DNA from 4 places in the Bacillus altaicus genome. Region 4 is predicted to be linked to each of the others. Evidence: riboswitches for the same ligand, from Rfam matches in the RefSeq annotation. Region 4 holds a riboswitch; each other region holds the start of a gene.

Region 1 (5,240 bases), 1.1 Mb from region 4:
GTGTATTATTCGCAAAAGATAAAGTAGAAAATGCTACACTTGATGGTTCAAAATTAAACTATGAAGGTAATACAATTATCGGTGATGGCCGTTCTTATGCAGATATGTTCGCCATCGTTGATGATGCGACATATGGAAATGTGAAAGGTGAAGAGAAATCTGTAGGTGTACTGAAGTTTGATAAAGACCCTAGCAAAGAATTACCTGGAGCAAATGGAGTAGAAGCATCACAACTTGTAAAAATTAAAAAATAAAGAAAAAAGCTTTGCGAAATTCGCAAAGCTTTTTTTATTTATGAGCAATTTGCTCCATATCCGGACTACAAGTTTGCGACTGACATGACTTACTTAAAGAGCATGCTGCGCATTTTCCCTTTTTACTTCTCTTTACAAAATTAACTAAAGTATATGCTGCATAACCAAAAATGATAGCTCCAATTATAATATTGACCATCACCGCGATACATCTCCTTCTAGAATCCGAGTAAGGATCCAACTTGGTATATAATGAGCGTTAATACATAAGCAACAACGAGCGGATAAATGACAGAGAAAACTGTCCATTTCATCGATCCTGTTTCACGTTTAATGACAGCTACTGTCGCTAAGCACGGAACATATAATAAAATAAAGAACATAAATGCATAGGCTGATAGCGCAGTATAATGTGCTCCCATTACATTTCCTAGCACATCTTCTTTAACGGCATAAATAATTGCCATTGTAGAAACGACAACTTCTTTCGCTAAAAATCCTGTTAAAAGGGATGCCGCAGCTTGCCACGTTCCAAAACCGAGCGGTGCAAAAAGTGGTGCGATAAATCCACCAATCATCGCTAAGAAACTGTCTCCCATATCAACACCAAATCCTGATGGACCTGCATAGTTTAATAACCAAATGACAACAGAACCACCGAAGATGAATGTACCTGCTTTACGAACAAATCCTTTACCTTTCTCCCACGTGCTCAGCCATAGCGTTTTCGCTTGCGGCACACGGTATGGCGGTAGTTCAATGACAAAAATAGATTTTTCCGCTTTTAAAATAGTAAGAGACATAATTTTTGTAACGAGTAACGCAAGAACAATACCTGCAATGTATAAAGAGAACACAACAGTTGCCTGACTATGAGGGAAGAAAACTCCCGCAAATAATGCATATACAGGTAAACGTGCTGAACAAGACATAAATGGTGTTACAAGAACTGTAAGTAAACGTTCTTTTTCTTGTTCAATCGTTCTCGCTGCCATAATACCTGGAACGTTACATCCAAAGCCGATAATCATCGGAATGAACGCTTTTCCGTTTAAACCGAAAAACTCCATAATTCTATCCATAACAACTGCAATTCGTGCCATATATCCCGAGTCTTCTAATAATGAAATGAAGAAGAATAGTGCAAAGATTTGTGGAACGAATACTAATACCGCACCAACTCCAGCAATAATACCTTCTGTAACGAGCGCTTGAATAAAATCAGAAGCGCCAACACTTGTGAGACCAGCTGTAACCCAATCAGTAAGTTGTCCGCCAAAAAATCCATCAAGCATATCAGATAAAGGTGTACCTATCCACGTAAACGTAACCTGAAAAATAAAAAACATAACTGCTAAAAAGATTGGAAGTCCTAAAATTTTATGTGTAATTAACCTATCGATTTTTTCCGAAAAAGGAATTTTTCCTTCTTTCTCATGTTGCATAACATTTGTTTTTAACTTTTCAATATACGCTTCACGAGTCTTGTAAATGTGCTCTTCTAACGTACAATCAAGTTTTCCATCTAAACGAGATCGAATGGCTATAAGTTCCTTATAAATTGGTAGTGCTTTCATTTCTTTTTCTACTACTTCGTTATTGCTTAGAAATTGTAGGGTTAACCATCTCGGATGCTCATAATTCGCTGTCTCTAAAAGAGCAATTATCTCTCCAATTCCTTCATCCATTTGTACACCATATGAAATAATGAATGGCTTTTTCTCTTTTTGTTTCTCTTCATGAAGAGTAGTAAGTAATTCTTCACAGCCTTTTCCGGTTCTTGCGATGACAGGAACGACTGTTACACCTAATATTTCTGATAACCGTTTTACATTAATCACAATTCCTCTTTGCTTTGCCACATCAACCATATTTAAACCAATTGAAACGGGCTTACCAAATTCAAGTAATTGCAATGTTAAATGCATATTCCGCTCAAATTGAGAAGAATCCACTATATTTAACATATGATGAAATTCGTCTGTTAGTAGAAAATTCGTAACGACACCTTCATCACGTGAAACTGGATTCAAATCATAGACGCCTGGTAAATCAATTAATGTTCCTTGCTTATCTTTTAATTTACCAACCTTCTTTTCTACTGTTACACCGCTCCAGTTTCCTACATACTCATAAGAACCAGTAAGTGCATTAAATAATGATGTTTTCCCTGTATTCGGATTCCCTAGCAAAGCTACCTTATTCACGCTAATTCCACCTTTATCATTTTCGCATCACAATGACGAATACTAATTAACTGTCCACGACACTCCAATGTACAAGGACCTTTAAACATCGCTTTCTGTTTCAGGCGAAGTTCGCTTCCTTCCGCGAGGCCGAAAGCAGCCAGTCTACGCTTTAATAACTGATCTAACGACTGAATACTTTTTACTAACACTTTCTCACCAATTTTAATATCTACTAAGCTCATAACCTTCCCCCTCAGAAGAGAATGATAATTATTTTCAAAAAAATTATATCATACTCTATTTCACTTGGACTATACCTTTTCACTTCATATTTATTAACATTTCAATACAATTCTATTTCAATAATTGTCATAAGGTATTCGTTTGCCATTCTCATCCATTTCGCTTACAATAAATAATAACAAATAAAGAATCTCGTTATCACGGGGGGAGCCTTACCGCTGAGAGGGAACATTTCGTTCCGACCCTTTGAACCTGTTAGTTAATGCTAACGCAGGGATTGTGCAAACGTCCGAAATACATACCTCTTTTTTATTTACGTATTTCGTATCCTCCTATGATAATGTTCTTTTTTGTGCAACTTGGATTTAGGGGGAGACAACATGCGTAACACCAATTTACAAGCGATGATCGAATCTGCAATTCTTGCAGCCTTCGCCTTGATTATCGACATTCTACCATTATCAATTAAACTTCCAACAGGCGGTTCCATCTCATTTGCTATGATTCCTATTTTTATTATTGCATACCGCTGGGGCTTCAAAAGTGCTTTCTTAGGAGGCTTAATTTGGGGGCTATTACAAATCGTCGTAGGTAATGCCTACATTCTAACACCTGTTCAAGCATTCATTGAGTACTTCATTGCCTTTTCCTTTATCGGCTTTGCTGGTTTATTCTATCGTCCAATTCAAAAAGCACTTGCCTCAGACAACAGTAATGCAGAGCATTCAAGTTTTGGTAGTCGCAAAGATAAACCAAAACAAAACAAAGGAAAAAAAGCACTCGTTTACATTATCCTTGCCACATTTGTCGGCAGCTTTGCACGCTATTTCTGTCACTTTATTGCTGGTATTATTTTCTTTGGTCAATATGCACCTAAAGGACAATCAGCTGTCTTATATTCATTAATTGTAAACGGCAGTACTATGATCGGCTCTTTCATACTATGTACTGTATTACTAATTCTTTTATTTACAACTTCACCACGCTTATTCAAAAGCATCGGTGCTTATCAAATGAATACAAAAAAGAAGAGCGCTTAATTAGCGCTCTTTTTTCATATCGTAATATCAATAATAAATACAATAAATGCACAAAAGAAAATAAATACCATCACACCTAGTAAATTGCTATTCACGGCTAATCTACTCCTTACATAACCTCATATTCTAAACAGATTATACTGCGTAAAAATAAAGATTAAGTAAAGATAATATGAAAATAACTTAAAAAAAAGCGTAACATGTATTGTCTACGCTTTTTTCGGTAAATAGAAGTAAAATAACACACCATCTTCGGTATTCTTCACCCCATATTCAGCATTGTGCAGTTCTAAAATATTCTTTGAAATTGCAAGGCCAAGCCCTGTTCCACCTTGTGAACGTTTCCGTGCCGCATCCACGCGATAAAAACGATCCCAAATTTTATCTAATTGTTCTTCTTCAATGTGAGAACCTTTATTTTCAATACACACTTCTATACGATTCTTCTCATCTATTACGGAAATAATAATATCCTCTTTTTCTGGTGTATAACGTATTGCATTCGTAATGAAGTTCACTATTACTTGTTCAATTCTATTTTGATTCCCAACCACTTCAGCTGGATATATATGCTTGTGCACAATCAGTTCTTTTTTCTCTATCTCCGATGAAAGCTGTTCACATATTTCTTCAATCACTCCATCGATATAGAAAGAATCCATCTTCATGTTGTATGTGCCAGACTCAAATTTAGCTAATTCAAGCATATCCAAAATTAGTATATCCATCTTGTCTACTTCTTTTTCCATCGCCTGAAAATAGTATTCTTTTTTATGCTCAGCTACCCCATCTTTTAAAATAGAAATACAGCTTTTCATAATACTCAGCGGCGTTTTTAATTCATGCGAAACGCCTGCAATAAATTCTTTCCTGGTGTTTTCTAACTTTCTTTCTTTTTCAATATCTTGTTCTAACTGTCCAATATGTGAATGTAGTTTATTAGATAATGTATTAATATTTTGCGATAAATCACCAATTTCATCTTTTGAAGTAATCGGAATTTTTTCTGTGAAATCCAAATGAGCTATTTTCTTCGTTGTATCATTTATTTTTAGTAACGGTTTTGCAATTTGTTTTGAGTAATAAAACGAAGCTAGAAAAATTAGAACGACTACAAATGCAACAATATAGATGTAATAATCTTGCACCATTTGTACAGCCTCATCGACAGGTTGCAAAGAAGCCATCGCGTATATATATGTTACCGATCCGTCTTTTTCTTTTTTTGGTTTAATTAATAATTTATATTTTATATCATTCTTTTCATAGTCCGTTATTTGTGTTGAATACTGTATATGATTACTCTCTTTTAATAATAAATCAGTTTGAAATTCCTTTATTCTATCTAAGAATAAACTATTTTTATAAATTGGATTCACAGGACCTTTTACATCGGGGAACTGTACTTTCGTAACACGTCCTCCTATGTAAGCACCTAATTCCTGAGTAGCTTGTTCCTGAACGACTGGCTTCTTTTCCTTAACAATTGACTCTTGATCAGCTTTCTTTTTTTC
Region 2 (5,240 bases), 320 kb from region 4:
ATAAATTCAATATATATTTCATTGGATTATCTTTGAAAGATGGGTACACAGTGTCTTCTCTTTCTAAGCTTCTTGTTCATGTTTTTGGTTATTAGAAACATGAACGTATCTAGCTATGAATAATAAAACACCTATAAAGAATACAGGAAGTACGGTAGATAAATAAAAACCATTACTAATTATATTTGTTATAAGAGCACTCAAAAGAAAAATTGCATTATAAATATGGGCAATTTTTTGTTTTAGCCGCATTTGTAATGCTTCCATAATGATTTCTAAAGCAACAAAAGCAATAATAATAGATAAGAATGCAGTGTTCGTATTATAAATGATTAAACAACAGATTAAACCTAAAAAGGCCAGGTATTCAATAAAGAGAGGTATATTGCGTGGCATATAATTTACCTAACTAAATATGGCAGTGGGTTCACTGCATTTGTTTTTTCCAAATTCCATTCCCCATTATGTAATTCAAAATGAAGATGTTGCCCGTATGAATGACCTGTGTTTCCCATATGACCTACTAATTGTCCAGTTTGTATTTGATCACCAGCTTGTACAGTGCGATCCTTCATATGAGCATAAACTGTTGTATATAATTTCCCATTTATTTGGTGGGCGATGAACACGACATTGCCGTAGCTAGCTGAATAATAAGATTTCACAACTTTACCTGCAGCAGCAGCTTGAATAGAGACATTTCCTTGTGCTGCTATATCTATACCATAATGCATTTGCTCCCAGCGCATATCAAAAGTGGAGCTGATTTTCCCTTGAGTAGGGAATTTGAAAACTGCTGGAATTGATGCAGGTTGAGCTGTTTTAGCTTGTGCTTGATTTTGATTTTGCACTACATAGTGTTTTGCTACATATCCGTATCCTGTGCCAAAACGAATTTTATACCAAGTACCTACCGTTTCTACTACTTGTACTTGTGTACCATTTTGTAATGATCCAAGTAGAGTGCTACTTGTACTAGCGTTGCTGCGTACATTTAATTTTGGTGTTGCAACAGTATAAGAAGGAGAACCTTGTACTGTGACACCTTTTACTAGAGGTGTGGATCCATTAGATACAAATGTTTTTTGGACGTAACCAATTTGCCCATTATGTAATATTTTGTACCAATCCCCTTGTTCACCTTGAATGGTAATGAATTGACCATTTGGTAATATATCTAGAATAGAAGACTGTGTATTAGGTTCAGAACGAACATTTAATGCGTTTGCATTTACGATATATTGAGACTTTGGATGAACATTTTTTTTGAATAGAATTGCATCTTTTTTCATATAGCCTGTTTTGTTGTTAACAGATACTTTATACCAATCTTGAACTGTTTCAAGAATAGTAACGGGGCTATTAAATCGAATGTTATCAATTATTGCACTGTCTGCATGGTTATTTTGATGTAGTGCCACGTTATCAATTTTTACATATCCAGTTTTTACTGTAGATGGTTGTTTAGCAGCCGCTGCTTGTATATCGGATTCTCCCATAGAAGGAAGTAAAGAAGCAATTGCGATAGTAGTTGCTGTTAAAGCTGTAGCTTTCATATTCATGTAATAAAGACCTCCTCTAGTTGTATAGTTGTAATTTTATTATAGTATAAAGATATAATATATTGGTCGTATTCACATAAATGTAATATGAAATCAATAAAAATAATGCTAGAAGAGAGATTCGTATATAAATATTGTATATATCATTTGTGGGGTCGCATTTATATTTGTTTAACACGTTAAAATTTAATTCATAATTGAGAAAATTAAAACAGTTGATGATGTCTTATGGCGGTGTTATACTGACAGTGATAATTTTATAGTTTGCTAGGAGGGCTGGTGTTGCCAGCTGAGAGTAAGACCTTGAGTCTTTGATCCTTTTTATTACCTGATCTAGATTATGCTAGCGTAGGGAAGCAATTCGGACACTAACAATGAGTCCCCGTTTCTTTGCGTATAGAAACGGGGCTTTTTTATTTGAAAATTTCATATTAACACCACTAGGGGTGCTTTTCGTGCTGAGAGAGGAATAATCCTTAACCCTTACAACACCTGATCTAGATAATACTAGCGAAGGGAAGTGGAACAACGAATAAATTATAATTTTATTTGCTGTAACCACTTCTTATATACAGAAGTGGTTTTTTTATTGAGATAAATAGACATATAGGAAGGGGAATTATTAATGAAATTTTGTGAAAGATTATTTGATACGGTGCAGCCTGTTTGGGAGAAAAGTCATAATCATCCGTTTGTAGTAGGTATGGGGGATGGTACGTTGGAAAAAGACAAATTCCAGTACTATATTATTCAAGATTATTTATATTTGTTAGATTATGCAAAGCTATATGCAATTGGGGTTGTAAAGGCAACGAATCCACAAGTTATGGCAAAATTTGCAGAGCAAATTGATGGGATTTTAAATGGTGAAATGACGATTCATAAACAGTATGCAAAAAGACTTGGTATTTCTGCACAAGAGATGGAATCTGCGAAACCATCTGCTAAAAATTTAGCCTATACAAATTACATGATGTCTGTATCTCAAAATGGCACACTTGCAGAATTAATATCAGCTTTACTTCCATGTATGTGGAGCTATTGGGAGATTGGAAAGCGTTTAAATGATATTCCTGGAGCAAGAGATCATGAGTTCTTTGGAGAGTGGATTCAAGGATATAGTTCTGAAGAATACGGTAACCTTTGTATTTGGTTAATAGATTTATTAAATGAAATGGCAGTTGGAAAGTCAGAGGAAGAGCTAGATCGATTAGAGGAGATTTTCTTATATTCCAGCCGATTTGAATATTTATTCTGGGATATGGCTTATCGTAAGGAGATGTGGGGTTTTGAGGAGCAAGAACATACTACAGTTTCATAATGTTTCCTTTCATTATGATGAGAAACCAATCATCGATGAATTAAATGCTTCTATACAAGATAAAGAGTTTGTAAGTATTATCGGACCGAGTGGATGCGGGAAAAGTACTTTATTTCGCCTTATTACAGGCTTAGAAGAGGCAAGTACTGGACAGATAGAGCTGACAGAAACAAAGAGTCATTCTGTAGGGTATATGCCCCAAAAAGATATGCTCTTGCCGTGGAGGACGATTATTGAGAATGCGGCCCTGCCGCTAGAGTGCCAAGGTGTGCAGAAGAAAGAAGCGCAAGTAAAAGCGAAAGAACTGTTACATAAATTTGGTTTACAAGGGTACGAGAAAAAATATCCGAAAGATTTATCTGGTGGTATGAGGCAACGCGTATCTTTTATCCGAACTTTATTAACAGGCGGGGAGATATTATTGTTAGATGAACCGTTTAGCGCATTGGACGCTTTAACGAAGGCATCTTTGCAAGAATGGTTGTTTGAACAATGGAAAGAGTGGAAAAAAACAATTTTATTTATCACTCATGATGTTGAAGAAGCCTTGTTTCTTTCTAATCGAATTTTGGTTGTAGAAAATCAACCGATAGCAACTTTAACTGAGCGAATTGTGCCGCTTGATCGTAACCGAACAAGAAAAGATTTATATAAGCCTGAAGTATTAGCGCTTAAAGAAGAGATCCTTAGTATGTTACAAAAGCAGGTACTCGTATGATGAATCGCTTGAAGGAGTTATTACCTGCCCTCATATTAAGTGGGATTTTACTTGCTCTATGGGAAGTAGGCGCAAGAATTGTAGATGAGATGTACATTTTGCCATCACCTTCTGCAATTGTAATGAAGATATGGGCGCTGAAAGATATATTATTTACGGTTCATTTACCTGCAACGTTGTACGTTGTTTTAATAGGTGTTGTTATTTCTATCGTACTGGGCGTAGGGCTAGCAATGTTAATGAATGCGAGTACGTGGATGGAAAGAGCATTTTATCCATTATTAGTAGCTTCTCAAACAATCCCGATTACAGCACTTGCGCCACTATTTGTTTTATGGTTTGGATATACCATTTGGAGCAAGGTTGTTGTCACTGTCTTAATTACATTTTTCCCAATTGCGGTAAATACGTATGATGGGCTGCGTAGTACGAAGAAAGAATGGGAGGAGCTCTTAGTTACGTATGGTGCAACGAAAAAAGATATTTTTCTAAAGCTAAAGTTGCCATCTGCTCTTCCTTACTTTTTCTCAGCGTTAAAAATTGCCGTTCCGCTTAGTGTTATCGGAGCAGCAATTGGAGAATGGCTCGGTGCACAAGCTGGGCTTGGATATTTCAGTAAAAGAATGATGACGCAGTTAGACGGAGCTGGTGTGTTTGCACCAATTGTATTGTTATCATTATTAGCTATTTTCTTCGTCATACTTGTTTCGATATTAGAAAAGAAATTTATTAGTTGGAGGAAACATTCATGAAATTATTAAAACGCATCTTTGTGTTTACATTATTAGTTGCAATGATTGCAGGATGTTCGAGTAATTCAGCATCAGATAAGAATAAAACAGAAAAAGAAATAACAGTAATGCTCGATTGGTATCCAAATGCGGTACATAGCTTTATTTATACGGCAATTGAAAAAGGGTACTTTAAAGAAGAAGGAGTAAAGGTGAATATTAAATTCCCTTCTAATCCGACTGATCCATTAACGCTAGCGGCAGCAGGGAAAGTGACAGTTGGTTTGTATTATCAACCGGATGTTGTCATGGCAAAAGCAAATGAACAAATTCCAGTGAAATCAATTGGAGCTGTCGTACGTTCGCCGTTAAATCATGTTGTATCGCTGAAATCAGCAGGTATTAAGTCACCTAAAGACTTAGAAGGAAAAACAGTTGGATATTCTGGAACCCCTTTAAGTGAAGCATATTTAAAAACGATGATAAAAGAAGATGGTGGTAATCCAGATACAGTAAAAGTAGTTGATGTTGGATTCGATTTAGTACCAGCGCTAATTACGAAAAAAGTAGATGCTGTAACAGGAGCATATATTAACCATGAAGTACCTGTTATGCGTCATGAGGGTCATGAGCCGGCGTACTTTAATCCAGCTGATTACGGTGTACCGAATTATCATGAACTTGTATTTGTAACAGGTGATAAAACTTTGAAAAAGGATAAAGAAGCATTACAGGCCTTTTTACGTGGTGCGAAAAAAGGATATGATTTCATGAAGAAAAATCCGGATGAATCATTAAATATTTTATTAAATCATCAAGAAAAAGAAAATTTCCCGCTTGTACCAGAAGTTGAAAAAGAAAGTATGAAAATTTTATTAGAGAAGATGGAAACGAAAGATGAGCCATTC
Region 3 (5,240 bases), 720 kb from region 4:
GAGCGTAATGCCCCATCGTTCCTTCTTCACACATACGATTATAATTGGTGATATTATTCGTATTGCATACATGTTAATCGTGTTTTCTCCGTTTTTATTCCTATTAAATATAATAGCGTTCGACGGAAATTTAATAGAAATTACGAAGGAATACGAGGTTGAAATTGTAACGTTTGTAATGGGAATTGTTGTGGCGAGTACGCTCCACATTATAGCGGATAAAGCAAATACGCGCCGAAAGAAAATGATGAGAAAAAAGAAGAAACGCAGAAGATAAAAAAACCGTCCCAAAAGGTATTTTGGGACGGTTTTTTTCTTATTAATAGGTAGGTTACTCTTGTCGAATCGCCGATAAAATTTCATTTACGATTATGCGACAGTTTCTTTTTAATCAAACGTTTGTTTAAAACTAAGCTTTCAGTACCTTAATCCCTTTCACGATATTCCAAATGAAGTAGTATAAGCTAATGATTCCGCAAATGCATAAGACGATGATTGCTCCAATTCCAAGTGTTACGTCTGGTTGATCAGATCCGATGCCCATAATTCCTAAAATAACTAATCCAATAAATGAAGCAATGCTTGGAATAATATGTGTCCATAGAGCACGTTTTGCATGTGGTTTCGTTTCAGAATCACCCACAATCCACACGATAATAGGGAATAAGATAGGCGCAAATAATACACTAAAGTATGATAAAGCTGCTAATATTTTGTTTCCGTTCATATATATCACCTCATAAGTAATGTCCGTTGTTATACCTTTAGTATGCAGTAAATTTGGTAAGCTTCCTATCGATTAACATTACAAGAACGTGACGTTTTTGTAAGATTTTCTGTTTAAATGATAAAATTTTCAAAAAAATCTTTTTAAATGAAAATTGGTGTGATAAAATTAATGAAAACGTTTTCGTAGGCGTTTATATTTTTTTAGAATTAAAGGTATGATGACCTGATAGTCTATTGATAAGGTTATATCTATTTAAAAGGGGATTCTTTAGGGGGAGAGAACAATGAACACATGGACACAAGTTTACGATCCGTTCGGTAACATTTGGATTTCGGCAGCAGTCGCACTTATTCCAATCATCTTTTTTTTCTTAGCTTTAGCAGTTTTCCGCATGAAGGGGTATGTGGCAGGATTTATTACAGTTGTATTAACGATTTTGGTGGCTTTATTTGCGTATAAAATGCCATTCACAATGGCAATGGCAGCGACCGGATACGGTTTCTTATACGGATTATGGCCAATTGCGTGGATTATCATTATGTCAGTATTTTTATATAAAATTTCTGTGAAAACAGGTCAATTTGATGTCATTCGTGCATCTGTATTATCCATTACGAATGACCATCGTTTACTCGTTATTTTAATCGGATTTTCATTTGGAGCATTTTTGGAAGGGGCAGCAGGATTTGGTGCACCAGTAGCGATTACGGCAGCGCTTCTTGCAGGTCTTGGGCTAAATCCTTTATATGCAGCAGGTCTTTGTTTAATCGCAAATACTGCACCAGTAGCGTTCGGAGCGATGGGGATTCCGATTACAGTTGCTGGACAAGTAACAGGCATTGATCCACATAAAATTGGACAAATGGCTGGGCATCAATTACCGTTCTTATCTTTATTTGTTCCGTTCTTTATCGTATTTTTAATGGATGGTTTTAAAGGAGTAAGACAAACGTGGCCTGCTTTATTTGTAGCCGGTAGTTCATTTGCAATTACACAGTTTATTACAGCGACGTTTTTAGGGCCAGAACTTCCTGATATTACGTCAGCGCTTGTAAGTTTAGTAAGTTTATCGCTATTCTTAAAAGTTTGGCAGCCGAAAGAAATTTATCAGTCTAAAGAAGCAAATAGTGAAGTAGCAGCAACGACGACATCTATGCCGAAACTAACAGTAGGAAAAGTAGTAAAAGCATGGTCTCCGTTCATTATTTTAACTGTGATGGTAGTCATTTGGAGCCAAAGTTTCTTTAAAGCATTATTCGCTCCAGGTGGTGCTTTAGAAAGTCTCGTATTTAAATTTGAAGTTCCAGGCTTGCACAATTTAGTAATGAAAGCAGAGCCAATTGTAAATAAACCAACACCTTATGAAGCAATCTTGAAATTAGATGTTTTATCAGCGACTGGAACAGCAATTTTAATTGCTTGTATCATTTCTATCTTTATTTTGAAAATGAGTGCAAAAGATGCAGTAGCAACATTTAAAGAAACGTTAAACGAACTAAAAATGCCAATTCTATCTATTGGATTCGTATTAGGATTCGCATTTATCGCAAACTATTCTGGTTTATCTTCTACATTAGCGTTAGCACTTGCAGGAACTGGCGGACTATTCCCGTTCTTCTCACCATTCTTAGGCTGGATTGGGGTATTCTTAACAGGATCAGATACGTCAGCGAACGCACTGTTCTCGAATTTACAAGCAATTACAGCGCAGCAAGTCGGTGTATCTGAAGTGCTTCTCGTTGCAGCAAATACAACGGGCGGTGTAACAGGTAAAATGATTTCTCCGCAATCAATTGCGATTGCTTGTGCGGCAGTTGGACTTGCTGGGAAAGAGTCAGATTTGTTCCGCTTTACATTGAAGCATAGTTTATTCTTCGTTACTATTATTGGGATTATGACGTATGTGCAGGCTTATTATTTGACTTGGATGATTCCGTAAACAAAAAAGAAATAACCTTTGCATTTTTCAGATTATAGGGTATGATGGGAAAGTATTGAAAATTAAATCAGTGATAAACTAGGGGTGCCTAACGTATGCGTAGGCTGAGAGAGAAGCGTGTGAACTTCTTAACCCTTTGGACCTGATCTGGCTCGTACCAGCGTAGGGAAGTTAACGGCTTTACATAATTATGTCTTTATGAGCCAGGTCCTTATTTTTTTATGGACCTGGCTCTTTTTATTTTGGCATACGCTGGCCATATCTCGTCCTTGTCACGAACAGGGGGGCAATAAAGGTTATGAAACAATCTGTTTCTGCAGAGCAAATTGAATTAAAATCGAGTTTACCAGGAAGTAAGAAAGTGTATGTGGATGGGCCACGTGAAGGTATGAAAGTGCCGATGCGCGAGATTGAACAAAGCGATACGAACGGTGTTCAAAATCCGCCAATCCGTGTGTATGATACGAGTGGACCTTATACAGATCCAGAATATAAAGTGGAGCTGGAAAAAGGGATTCCAACGCCGCGCCACTCTTGGACCCTGGGGCGTGGTGATGTAGAAGGATACGAAGGGCGCGAAGTAAAACCAGAGGATGACGGTGTGAAAGTGGCTTCAAAACATACACCTGTTTTCCCGCAAATGGACCGTAAGCCGCTTAGAGCGAAGCAAGGTACAAATGTTTCGCAAATGCATTATGCACGTAATGGCATTATTACGTCTGAGATGGAATATGTTGCGATTCGTGAAGGGCTAGAGCCTGAATTTGTTCGTAAGGAGATTGCAGAAGGTCGTGCGATTTTGCCAGCGAACATTAACCATCCTGAAGCGGAACCGATGATAATTGGACGTAATTTTCACGTAAAGGTAAATGCAAATATCGGAAACTCTGCTGTATCGTCTTCTATTGCAGAAGAAGTAGAGAAGATGACGTGGGCGACTCGCTGGGGTGCAGATACGATTATGGATTTATCTACAGGTAAAAACATTCATACAACACGTGAGTGGATTATTCGTAATGCTCCGGTACCAGTTGGAACTGTGCCAATTTATCAAGCGCTTGAAAAAGTAAACGGAATTGCAGAGGATTTAACGTGGGAGGTATACCGTGATACGTTAATTGAGCAGGCGGAGCAAGGCGTTGATTACTTCACGATTCACGCTGGTGTATTACTTCGTTACATTCCAATTACTGCAAAGCGTATGACAGGTATTGTTTCGCGCGGTGGTTCGATTATGGCGCAGTGGTGTTTATTCCATCATAAAGAAAACTTCCTATATACTCATTTTGAAGAGATTTGTGAAATTATGAAGCAGTACGATGTTTCGTTCTCTCTTGGAGATGGATTACGTCCAGGTTCTATTGCAGATGCAAATGACGAAGCACAGTTTTCTGAGCTTGAAACACTTGGTGAATTAACAAAAATTGCTTGGAAACATGATGTGCAAGTTATGATTGAAGGACCTGGGCATGTACCGATGCATTTAATTAAAGAAAATATGGAGAAAGAACTTGATATTTGTCAGGGCGCGCCGTTCTATACACTTGGGCCGTTAACAACAGATATTGCACCAGGTTATGACCATATCACATCAGCGATTGGTGCTGCGATGATTGGCTGGTTTGGAACGGCGATGCTTTGTTATGTAACACCGAAAGAACATTTAGGTTTACCAAATAAAGATGATGTTCGCGAAGGGGTTATTACGTACAAAATCGCTGCGCATGCAGCCGATCTTGCGAAAGGGCATAAAACGGCTCATCAGCGTGATGATGCACTTTCGAAAGCACGATTTGAATTCCGTTGGCGCGATCAATTTAATTTATCTTTAGATCCTGAACGTGCGATGGAGTATCATGATGAAACGTTGCCAGCAGAAGGGGCGAAAACAGCTCATTTCTGTTCAATGTGTGGCCCGAAGTTTTGTAGTATGAGAATTTCGCATGATATTCGTGAATATGCGAAAGAAAATGATTTAGAAACGACAGAAGCAATTGAAAAAGGAATGAAAGAGAAAGCGGTAGAATTCAAAGAAATTGGTAGTCACTTATATCAATAATACGTTACACCTCGTTACTTGATTGATCACATTGTACCTAACTTAAATATAGAAGAAGCCCCCTTTGCTAAGACGGTAGCAAAGGGGGCTTCTGTTGTCTATAAGGCGAAGAATAATTGTACCCAGTAGTATAAGAGGAATAATGTGACGACTGTTGTGAGTGGGATTACGATGAGAGATACGCTTAAATAATCCTTCCATTTCACTTTAATTTTGTTTTGTCTTAGTATATACATCCAAATGAGGGAAGCTAGCGTACCAATTGGTAACAATAGTGAACCGATGTCACTACCAATGATATTTGCGAGATAGATAGTTTTTAATGTGACTGGATCTAGTCCCATTTCTGTTAATGTGATTGTACCAATCATAAGTGCAGGGTGGTTATTGAAGACGTTAGAGAGGAGGGAAACGAGTCCGCCCATTGCAAAGCTGGCATAGAGTAGATGCTGACTTACAACTGGTTCGAGCCAACTTACAAGTGCCGCTGTTAATCCTGCGTTATGAAGCCC
Region 4 (5,240 bases):
CTGTAAGTTTTAACATATCACGTTCCAACTCATACAGGTTAGAAAACGCACTTTGCAAGTATTCTTCAATTGTTATGCCTTCTTGTAAATCTATATGCTGTTGTAAAAAGCCAATCTTCACATGTGGAAACCATTCAATGTTTCCATCATCATGTATAAGTTCTCCTGTTAACAAGCGTAATAATGTGGATTTTCCAATTCCATTTTTCCCTACTAGCCCAACATGTTCGCCCTTTAATAATCGAAAGCACGCATTATATAAAATGGTTTTCTCACCATATGAATGACTTACATTTTCTACTGTTAATATACTCATTTTTTTCTCTCCTTTTCTTATGATCCATAAGCTAAATAGAGAGAACAACAGTATAAAGCCTTATTTAGTTATACATATAAAAATGGGTAAGGTGAATACACCTTACCCATTACATATTATCGTAAGAAAGGATTAAGGTTCTTTACCTGCTGTCTTCAATTTAGCTTCATCTTTAAAAATGGGCAGACTTCTCCCGTATCAAGCTAAAACCATTTGAAGAACAGTTGATAAAGTCATTTTATCCTTTCACTCCTTTAACATTTGTTATATTAAGAGTATAAACCACTCTGTTATATTCTATTCTCTACTTTTTCTTTTGTTCCTTCTTCCAATTTATCCGATGTTAATGAATCCACTATTTCCCCTATAGATTTCATCTTTCTCCTTCAATAGAAAAAAGCCTCTTAACAGCAATTATACAAAAAACTGTTAAAAGACTTTTTTCTATTTTTTCATATAAGGAGCCAATACTCTTAAAATTTCTTCCTTATCCTTCTTTAACTCAAGAGATGTTAACATATCCATCGTTCGCGGCCTAGGTAATTCCACTTGTACCTCGCCAACTATTGATGCTGGTCTTTGAGATAAAATAAATACGCGATCAGAAAGTAAAATTGCCTCATCTAAGTCATGTGTAACCATAACAATTGTCTGCTTTTCTTGATGCCAAGAATTTAAGAGCCAACTATGTACTTCCATTTTTGTAAATGCATCTAATTTTCCAAAAGGCTCATCAAGCAGCATAATTGGCTTTTCACATAAATATGTGCGAAGGAAACTAATTCTTTGACGCATTCCACCTGATAACTCCTCTGGATAATGGTCTGCATATTCATCTAGCTCAAACTGTTTTAATGCTTCCATTCCTTCTGTCAGCCTTTGTTTTTTAGGCTTTCCTTCGATTTCCAATGGAAGAACAATATTTTGTAAAGCCGATCGCCACGGTAGTAATAAATCTTGTTGCGGCATATAACTAACAACATCTTGTTTTTTTACATACTCCTCGTTATAAAACACTTCTCCATTCGTTGGCTCTTCAACACTCGCAATCATATTTAACAATGTGCTTTTCCCGCAACCACTCGGACCTACAAAAGAGACAAACTCTCCCTCTTGTATAGAAGCACTAATATTTTCTAATACATTCTTTCCATCGAAAGCTTTTACAATATCTTTTATTTGTAATCCACTCATTTTTCACTTGGAAGGAATTCATTTGTAAAGGCATCTTTTACATCGATTTTCTTTTTAATAACTTTGTTGTCATATAAGAAATTCATGTAATTTGTCCAAATCTCTTCCTTCTGTACTCCCCACGCTTTTGCATCATCTTGATACTTTGTACTTAACCACTTTTGGCTTTCTTGTACTAATTCTTTATTCACATCTGGAACAGCTTTAATTAAAATATCCGCAGCTTCTTTCGGTTCTTTAATTGCAAAATCATAACCTTCTGTCGTTGCCGTCATAAATTTTTTCACAAAATCTTTATCTTGCTTCGTATGTTTTTCACTTGTAATAATAACAGGACTATAGAAATCAAGCGCTGGATCTAAGTCTTTCACCATAATTGTATTTAACTCTTTTCCTTGACGCTTCGCTTCAATTCCATCCCATCCATAATAAATCCATTCAAAGTCTGCATCACGACCGATTGATTTAAAGAAATCTGTTTGTCCAAGAATAATTTTTTCAACTTTATTAAAATCAGCTTGATGTTTCTCCATAATCGTCTTTAACGTCGCTTCTTCTGCTGGTCCCCCCCAGCCGCCGTAACGTTTACCTTCAAAATCTTTTGGTGACGTCATATTATCTTTTTTAAGTGATGCAAAAGCTGAAGTGTTATGCTGGATAATCGCTCCTACAGATACAACAGGAATACCTTCAACACGAGCTAACGTTACATTTTCTTGTGCACTTATTGCAAAATCAGCTTTTCCTGAAGCTATCATTTGTTCCGCTGTAACATTATCACCTGGTTGAATAATTTCTACATCTAATCCTTGTTTTTTATAATAATCTTTCGTCTTCGCTACGTATAAACCAGTATGGTTTGTATTAGGGAACCAATCTAAAACGACTTTCACTTTCTTTTCTTTGCTTGTATTCTCTTCTTTCTTCGCCGTATTACATCCGGCAACACCAACTGCTAATAATGCAGCTAACATAATTTTTAAACCTTTTTTCATTTTCTGCCGCCCTTTCTGTATATCCATGGTGCTGTTATTCTTGCCATAAATTCAACAATAAAGTATAGAAATAGTGTCACCATGACGATAATTGCTGCAACACCAAATACCCGGGCCGTTAAAAAGGATTTCGTTGCTCTTGTAAGCATAACTCCTAATCCTTCGCTAGCACCAAGCCATTCCCCAATAATCGCTCCCATCACACTATATGTAACAGCAATTTTTAAACCTGAGAAAAAGTATGGGAGTACTGCTGGAAACTTTACTTTCTGGTAAACTTGCCATTTCGTTGCCTTCATTGTTTGTAACAGTTTCAGCATATTTTTATCTACCGTTTGGAAACCTTCTAAAATGCTAAGCGCAATTGGGAAGAAACAAACAAGAATAACAACCATTACTTTTGGCAACATTCCGTATCCAAACCAAATAATAAATAATGGTGCGAGCACAACGATTGGAATTGTTTGCGAAATAACGAGCAACGGATTCATTAAAATCCGAAATAAAGGGATGACATCCATAATGATAGCAATGCTCGTCCCAAGTAAAATTGCAAAAAACAACCCAATTATTACTTCCTGTAACGTTTGCACTGTATTCGGTAATAGTAAATCTTTCATTCCAATTAACTCTTGCACAATTGCAGACGGCTTCGGTAAAATCCACGGCTCAATTTTAAATAATGAAACAGATCCTTCCCATATAGCAATGAGAAGGATAAGCCAAATTGTTGTGATTATTTTAGATCGCTTCTGGTTTTGCATATTCATCACGGTACTTCCAAACTTTTTCGTCAATCGTTACGCCTGTACTTGGACGATAGTGAATTTTAATAGAAGTGATTACTTCTTCTGCTCCAGCATCGACGCAAGCTTGTTGCGCGCGTTTAATGACGTCAAGAAGTACATCTAATTCTCCTTCCAACGTTGTTTCCATTGCCCCTACTTCATAACGAACTCCCGACTGTTGTACAACTTCAATTGCTTTATCAACAACGGAATACACATCTTTGTTCTTCGCTTGTGGTACTACTGAAAATGAAATTGTAACTTTTTGTGACATAATAAAATCCCCCTTACAAAATATGGTTTCAAAAAAAGAAAAGGCTTTCCTACCATGTAGGAAAGCCTTGTATACAAGTTATTCTATAATAACTTATGCTACATCACTTTAAAGTAACTCCCTACGCTGGCATTATCCAGATCAGGTTGAGGGTCGATGTATACTTACATCCTCTCAGCCAATTGGCTCCCCGGTTCTTAATTCGTTTTCATTGTAGCATGATTTATTTTATTGAACAAACAAAAGCATGTATAATCATTTCATTTAACTTTTAAATTCCCCAATTAACTCTTGTAACTCCTGTGAAAGCCAACTTAAAGAACTAGCTAATTCAGCAATATCTTGTACAGACATTTCCTGTTCTTTCATACTCTCTTCAATATTACTACTACTATTCGCATACATATTTGCGATATGTGATAGTTCATTTACAACACGAACAATATTTTGGCCATTTTGCAAAATATCACTTGAATTGCTAGAAACAGCTCTAACTTGATTTGTAACAAATTGTGCTGATTTTGAAATTTTTTCAAAGAAAGCACCACTACTTTCAACAAGTTTAATTCCAGATTCTACTTCTTTTGAAGCTTTTTGCATTGAAACAACAGCTTCTTCCGTTTCAGCTTGTGTTTCCCCGATTAATTTTGCTATATCTTTTGCTGATGCTTCCGTCTGCTCTGCTAATTTACGCACTTCATCAGCAACAACGGCAAATCCCCTTCCGGTTTCCTCAGCACGTGAAGCTTCAATAGAAGCATTTAAAGCTAGCGAATTAGTTTGATTTGAAATACCTGTAATTACTGTTACAATATCACTAATTTCTTTTGATCTTGTTTCCAAAGAACAAATAATAGAAGATAAATCTTGTACTGCATTTTGTATTATATTCATTTGATTAATCGTCTGTTCAATAACACCATTTCCTTTTACTGAATGATGATCCATACCTTCAGACTCTTTCGCCATTTGTTTTGCAGCATTCGTTATCTCTTCCATCTTATCTTCCATTTCATATACAATACCTAAATACTGTGGTACTGAAGTTTCTTGTGACTGAGCGCCCGCTCTTAACTCAACCATAGAACTTACGATTTCTTGAACTGCCATGCTATTCTCTTTCGTACTCACTGACAATTCTTGTGAAGATGAGGAAACCTGTTCTGCTGTCTGCTTCACTTTATCTATAATTCCTTTAAACTTCTCGATGGTATTATTAAAATACGCATTAATAGTACCAATATCATCTGGTCTTTCCTCTAATTTAATACTTAAATTACCTTCACCAACTTTGCGCAATCCTTCACGTAAATCTCGCAATGGAGCAAGTGCGTTACGCACAATTAAGAATTGAATAACAGTTGCAATTAAAACAGAAATACAAATAAACATTAAACCTTGTATAATGAATTTTTCCTTTGTACTAGGAACGATAGAGGCATCTACATCGGCTGCAACAATTGCCACAATATTATCTTCTCCATCTTTAATTGGCTCTAATATCGTTACCCATGATCCTAATTCGTCTTCATATACTTCTGTCATATTTGCTTTTTTCGTACTCATTACTTTATCATATGCTTTCATCCAACGATCTGGTTGTTTATAATAGTCTCCCGGCTTTACTTCAACAACATTTGCTAAACCTGTAGACAAACCGACGATTTGTAACT

The links. Region 4 has a riboswitch for thiamine pyrophosphate ahead of ACE38F_RS25735 (MTH1187 family thiamine-binding protein). Riboswitches for the same ligand answer to the same signal wherever they lie in the genome.
Region 1: it holds a riboswitch for thiamine pyrophosphate, as region 4 does, so the genes downstream of both, thiT (energy-coupled thiamine transporter ThiT) here and ACE38F_RS25735 (MTH1187 family thiamine-binding protein) in region 4, are expected to answer to the same signal.
Region 2: it holds a riboswitch for thiamine pyrophosphate, as region 4 does, so the genes downstream of both, tenA (thiaminase II) here and ACE38F_RS25735 (MTH1187 family thiamine-binding protein) in region 4, are expected to answer to the same signal.
Region 3: it holds a riboswitch for thiamine pyrophosphate, as region 4 does, so the genes downstream of both, thiC (phosphomethylpyrimidine synthase ThiC) here and ACE38F_RS25735 (MTH1187 family thiamine-binding protein) in region 4, are expected to answer to the same signal.

The regions. Positions count from the first base shown of each region.
Region 1 covers NZ_CM143394.1:935,657-940,896, reverse strand. Annotated here, with positions in the region: gene ACE38F_RS04870 (lipoprotein BA_5634 family protein) at 1-254, shown strand, start outside; gene ACE38F_RS04865 (FeoB-associated Cys-rich membrane protein) at 289-456, opposite strand; gene feoB (ferrous iron transport protein B) at 473-2,461, opposite strand; gene ACE38F_RS04855 (FeoA family protein) at 2,458-2,685, opposite strand; TPP riboswitch at 2,880-2,981, shown strand; gene thiT (energy-coupled thiamine transporter ThiT) at 3,067-3,726, shown strand; gene ACE38F_RS04845 (sensor histidine kinase) at 3,936-5,240, opposite strand, start outside.
Region 2 covers NZ_CM143394.1:4,659,676-4,664,915, reverse strand. Annotated here, with positions in the region: gene ACE38F_RS24145 (hypothetical protein) at 64-396, opposite strand; gene ACE38F_RS24140 (SH3 domain-containing protein) at 402-1,562, opposite strand; TPP riboswitch at 1,822-1,934, shown strand; TPP riboswitch at 1,995-2,098, shown strand; gene tenA (thiaminase II) at 2,188-2,883, shown strand; gene ACE38F_RS24130 (ABC transporter ATP-binding protein) at 2,852-3,601, shown strand; gene ACE38F_RS24125 (ABC transporter permease) at 3,601-4,353, shown strand; gene ACE38F_RS24120 (ABC transporter substrate-binding protein) at 4,350-5,240, shown strand, end outside.
Region 3 covers NZ_CM143394.1:586,729-591,968, forward strand. Annotated here, with positions in the region: gene ACE38F_RS02940 (metal-binding protein) at 1-277, shown strand, start outside; gene ACE38F_RS02945 (magnetosome magnetite crystal formation protein family) at 410-727, opposite strand; gene lldP (L-lactate permease) at 1,014-2,669, shown strand; TPP riboswitch at 2,740-2,855, shown strand; gene thiC (phosphomethylpyrimidine synthase ThiC) at 2,968-4,728, shown strand; gene ACE38F_RS02960 (arsenic transporter) at 4,827-5,240, opposite strand, start outside.
Region 4 covers NZ_CM143394.1:4,981,621-4,986,860, forward strand. Annotated here, with positions in the region: gene ACE38F_RS25715 (ABC-F family ATP-binding cassette domain-containing protein) at 1-316, opposite strand, end outside; gene ACE38F_RS25720 (ABC transporter ATP-binding protein) at 761-1,510, opposite strand; gene ACE38F_RS25725 (ABC transporter substrate-binding protein) at 1,507-2,505, opposite strand; gene ACE38F_RS25730 (ABC transporter permease) at 2,502-3,275, opposite strand; gene ACE38F_RS25735 (MTH1187 family thiamine-binding protein) at 3,247-3,567, opposite strand; TPP riboswitch at 3,669-3,770, opposite strand; gene ACE38F_RS25740 (methyl-accepting chemotaxis protein) at 3,832-5,240, opposite strand, start outside.